DNA from 2 places in the Streptomyces sp. NPDC059909 genome. Region 1 is predicted to be linked to the other one. Evidence: riboswitches for the same ligand, from Rfam matches in the RefSeq annotation. Region 1 holds a riboswitch; the other holds the start of a gene.

Region 1 (2,180 bases):
GCTGGGGGTTGCTCATGACGTGAATTCTCCTGTACGCGGGGGAGTGCTGCTGATGGGGACTGCTGGAGGACCGGAGGACTACTTCTGGCGCTTGTAGAACGGGAGCGCCACGACCTCGTACGGCTCATGGGTACCGCGAATGTCGACGCCTACGCCCTCGGATCCGGGCGTGGCGTGCGCCGCGTCCACATAGGCCATGGCGATCGGCTTGCCCAGGGTCGGCGACGGCGCGCCCGAGGTGACCTCGCCGATGACCTCGCCGGCGGCGACCACGGACATCCCGGCACGCGGGACCCGGCGGCCCTCGGCGATCAGGCCGATCAGCTTGCGCGGCGGGTTCGTCGCGGCACGCTCGGCGGCGGCCTCCAGGGCCGTACGGCCCACGAAGTCGCCCTCCTTCTCGAACTTCACGACCCGGCCGAGGCCCGCGTCGAAGGGGGTGAGCCCGGTGGTCAGCTCGTTCCCGTACAGCGGCATGCCCGCCTCCAGGCGCAGCGTGTCGCGGCAGGAGAGGCCGCAGGGCACGAGACCGACGGGCGCGCCGGCCTCGGTCAGCGCCTGCCACAGCTTCTCCGCGTGCTGGGGCTCGACGAAGAGCTCGAAGCCGTCCTCGCCCGTGTAACCGGTGCGGGCGATCAGCGCGGGGACGCCGGCGACGGTGCCGGGCAGGCCCGCGTAGTACTTGAGTCCGTCGAGGTCGGCGTCGGTGAGCGACTTGAGGATGCCGGGTGACTCGGGGCCCTGTACGGCGATGAGCGCATACGCGTCACGGTCGTCGCGCACCTCGGCGTCGAAGCCGGCGGCACGCTCGGTGAGGGCGTCGAGGACGATCTGCGCGTTCGAGGCGTTGGCGACGACCATGTACTCCGTCTCGCCGAGGCGGTAGACGATCAGGTCGTCGAGGATGCCGCCGTCCTCCTGGCAGATCATCGTGTAGCGGGCGCGGCCGACCGCGACCCCGCCGATGTTGCCGACCAGCGCGTAGTCCAGCAGGACGGCGGCCTGCGGCCCGGTGACGGTGATCTCACCCATGTGGGAGAGGTCGAAGAGACCGGCCTTGGTGCGTACGGCGTTGTGCTCGTCGCGCTCACTGCCGTACCGCAGCGGCATGTCCCAGCCGGCGAAGTCGGTCATGGTCGCGCCCAGCGAGCGATGCAGCGCATCGAGGGCGGTGAGACGGGGGTTGGTGCTCATGGATAGGGCTCCCAGGGCATGACTGGCGAGGACGATCCTCCCCATCTGTCATCGAAACCTGAGAGGTTCATCACGACCACATTTGCGTGTGATCACGACTTGCACCTTGGGTGGAGCCACAGGACCTGCGACTCGCTTTTCAGATCTGCCTCATCGCGCGCGGTACGGGGCCTGAGAGATTCAAGGGAGGTACTTGCTCCTTCGGCGCCCGGCGCACACAGTGGCCAGGACTCTCCCGCGCGGATTCAAGCGGCCGGTATGCAGTTTGCGCGGACATCATTGCACGGGCGCTCCGATCGGCAAATCACTTGTTGGTCATTACCTTTTCTTTAAGCTTCCTGGGCAGGGTCACGATGACCCGACAAGGGGGAGAGCGATGACGTTGCAGCGGTCAGGTGCCTATATGACGACGACAGCGGGTGTGCGCGTGCGGTCCGGTGCTTCCGGTGTGCCCGGCGTGCCCGCGCGCGGGCTGCTGGGCGCGCCCGGACCCGTGGTGCGTGACCTGCGGGAGCGTGGCGGGCGCGGCCCGCGGAGCCTGGTGTTCGCCCACGGCGACGTGGTCGTGATCTCCGGGCTGCCGGGGAGCGGCAAGTCCACGCTGATCCGGCGCGCCGCCGAGGGCGGCGGGATCGACTCGCAGGACACCCGGGACCGCTGGGACGAGCGGATGCCGCGCTTCCTGCCGTACGCGGTGTACCGCCCCCTGGTCCGCGTGGCCCACTACGCCGGGCTGTGGCGCGCGCTGCGCTCCGGCGCGGGTGTGGTCGTCCACGACTGCGGCACCCAGTCCTGGGTACGCCGCTGGCTGGCCCGCGAGGCCCGGCGGCGGGGGCGCGCGCTCCATCTGCTGCTCCTGGACGTCACCCCGGCGGTCGCGCGTGCGGGCCAGCGGGAGCGCGGTCGCGGAGTGTCCCCGTACGCCTTCAGCCGGCACCGGTACGCGGTCTCCCGCCTCGTCCGCGACGCGGAGCGCGGACGCCTCC
Region 2 (2,180 bases), on a different contig from region 1:
ACGCCGAAGCGCTGGGTGGTGCCCACGGCGATGTCGGCGCCGAGCTCTCCGGGGGAGGTGAGGAGGGTCAGGGCGAGGAGGTCGGCGGCGACGGTGACGATGGCGCCGAGCTCGTGGGCCTGCTCGATGACCGGCTTGATGTCGCGGACGGCGCCGGAGGCGCCGGGGTACTGCAGCAGGACGCCGAAGACGCCGCGCTCGGCGATCTCGGCGGGGATGCCGTCGGCGAGGTCGGCGACGACGATCTCGACGCCGGTCGGTTCGGCGCGAGTCTCGATCACGGCGATGGTCTGCGGCAGGGCGTCGGCGTCGACCAGGAAGACGCCGTCCTTGACCTTGCCGACGCGCCGGGAGAGGGCCATGGCTTCCGCGGCCGCGGTGCCCTCGTCGAGGAGGGAGGCGCCGGAGGTCGGCAGGCCCGTCAGGTCGGCGACCATGGTCTGGAAGTTGAGCAGTGCCTCGAGGCGGCCCTGGGAGATCTCGGGCTGGTAGGGCGTGTATGCCGTGTACCAGGCCGGGTTCTCCATGACGTTCCGCAGGATGACCGGCGGGGTGAAGGTGCCGTGGTAGCCGAGGCCGATCATGGGGGCGAGGACGTCGTTGCGGTCCGCGAGGGAGCGGAGTTCGGCCAGGACCTCGGCTTCGGTGCGGGCGTCGGGCAGCCCGAGCGCCTCGGCGTTCTTGATCACGTCCGGCACGGCGGCGGCGGTCAGCTCGTCGAGCGAGCCGTAGCCGACCTGCGCGAGCATCTTCGCCTGGGCCGCGGCGTCGGGGCCGATGTGGCGCTGTTCGAAGGGCGTGCCTCGCTCCAGCTGGGTGAGCGGAGTCGGGTTGGCGGTCATGCTTGAGGCCTCCTGGTCGATACGACCTGCGAGGGGCACCACGGCGTGGGTGCCCGGACGGCCTCCCCCTCTGTCATCTCAACCTGAGAGCTTCACCGGTCCGCCGCGGGTGGGCGTGCCGGTTTTCACCGTCGGTGAGAGCGGATGCCGACCGACGCCCGCCCTGCTTTCCAGAGTGACCTCGTCCGTGCGGTACAGGGGCCTGAGAGATTCCGGGGAGGATTTGCTCCTTCGGCGTCTCCGGTACGGAACCGGAGCACTCTCCCGCACGGGGTCAGCGGCCGTCTGCCAGCCTACCAGCGCGGTCTTGGCCGGTACCGTCGAGTGGCCGAGGCCACAGATGTGCACTTTCGTAGTACTTACGGGGTGGTGCGACCAGTTGGAGGGACCGTGCAGACCGATATCGATCCGCGCAGCCTGATAGGCCGCAAGGCGTTCGACCGCAACGGCACGAAGATCGGGACCGTGGACGAGGTGTATCTCGACGACGCGACGGGGGTGCCGGAGTGGGCGGCCGTCCGCACGGGGCTGTTCAGCAGGGATGCGTTCGTGCCGCTGGAGCCGAGTGAGCTGGCGGGCGACGGCCTCCATGTCCCGTTCGAACGGGCGCTGATCAAGGACGCACCGGATTTCGGTGTGGGCAGGCATCTGTCGCCCGAGCAGGAGCTGCAGCTGTACCACCACTACGGTCTCGATCTTCCCGCTCCGCCGGAGAAGCGGGCTCCGTCGCCGCCTTCGGACTCCGGTGGCCCGGCCGCGGGGCCGGGGTCTTCGGGGGATCGTGATTTCGGCCGGCTGGCCGGCCGGGACGACCGTGGGGGCGAGGGCTCGTCCGGGGGCGACTGAGCTGCCGGCGACGCCTCCTGTTCCTGCCGGACGAGCGGCAGCGGCTCCGACGGTTCGAGTGCGGGGTCGTCGACGGGGAAGGTCCGCACTCGCCCCGGAGCGGCCGACCACGGCTCCTCGAAGCGGACGGTGACGCGTCCCAGCCCGCTGCCCTGCACCCAGCCCGCCCCGTACTGTGCGTGGCGCACATCGTGCCCGGCGGCCCAGCGCCGCTCGGCCGGGGGCTGCGGTTCCTGCTCCTCCGGCTCGTCCGCGGCGGTGCCGTGCCCGGGGTTCTCGGGCCCGTCGCCGAGGGTCTGCTCCCCTGCTGCGGCCTGCGCGAAGAGGTCCTCCTGGGTGTAGTCGGTGAGGCCGCTGACGCCTACTCCGAGGAGTCTGACCCCGCCGGTGGTGTCCACCGAGTCCAGCAGCCGTCCGGCGGCCTCCCGCACGACCGCCGGGTCGTCCGTGGGCCCGCGCAGCGTCTCCGACCGGGTCAGCGTGGAGAAGTCG

The links. Region 1 has a riboswitch for glycine ahead of gcvT (glycine cleavage system aminomethyltransferase GcvT). Riboswitches for the same ligand answer to the same signal wherever they lie in the genome.
Region 2: another riboswitch for glycine. It lies ahead of gcvP (aminomethyl-transferring glycine dehydrogenase); the one in region 1 lies ahead of gcvT (glycine cleavage system aminomethyltransferase GcvT).

What each region holds. Positions count from the first base shown of each region.
Region 1 covers NZ_JBHWKX010000003.1:50,837-53,016, forward strand. The annotation lists gene gcvH (glycine cleavage system protein GcvH) at 1-16, opposite strand, end outside; gene gcvT (glycine cleavage system aminomethyltransferase GcvT) at 79-1,194, opposite strand; glycine riboswitch at 1,345-1,442, opposite strand; gene ACFV9O_RS03915 (AAA family ATPase) at 1,571-2,180, shown strand, end outside.
Region 2 covers NZ_JBHWKX010000069.1:10,302-12,481, reverse strand. The annotation lists gene gcvP (aminomethyl-transferring glycine dehydrogenase) at 1-842, opposite strand, end outside; glycine riboswitch at 1,023-1,119, opposite strand; partial or broken gene ACFV9O_RS32175 (PRC-barrel domain-containing protein) at 1,167-1,367, shown strand; gene ACFV9O_RS32170 (DNA polymerase IV) at 1,526-2,180, opposite strand, start outside.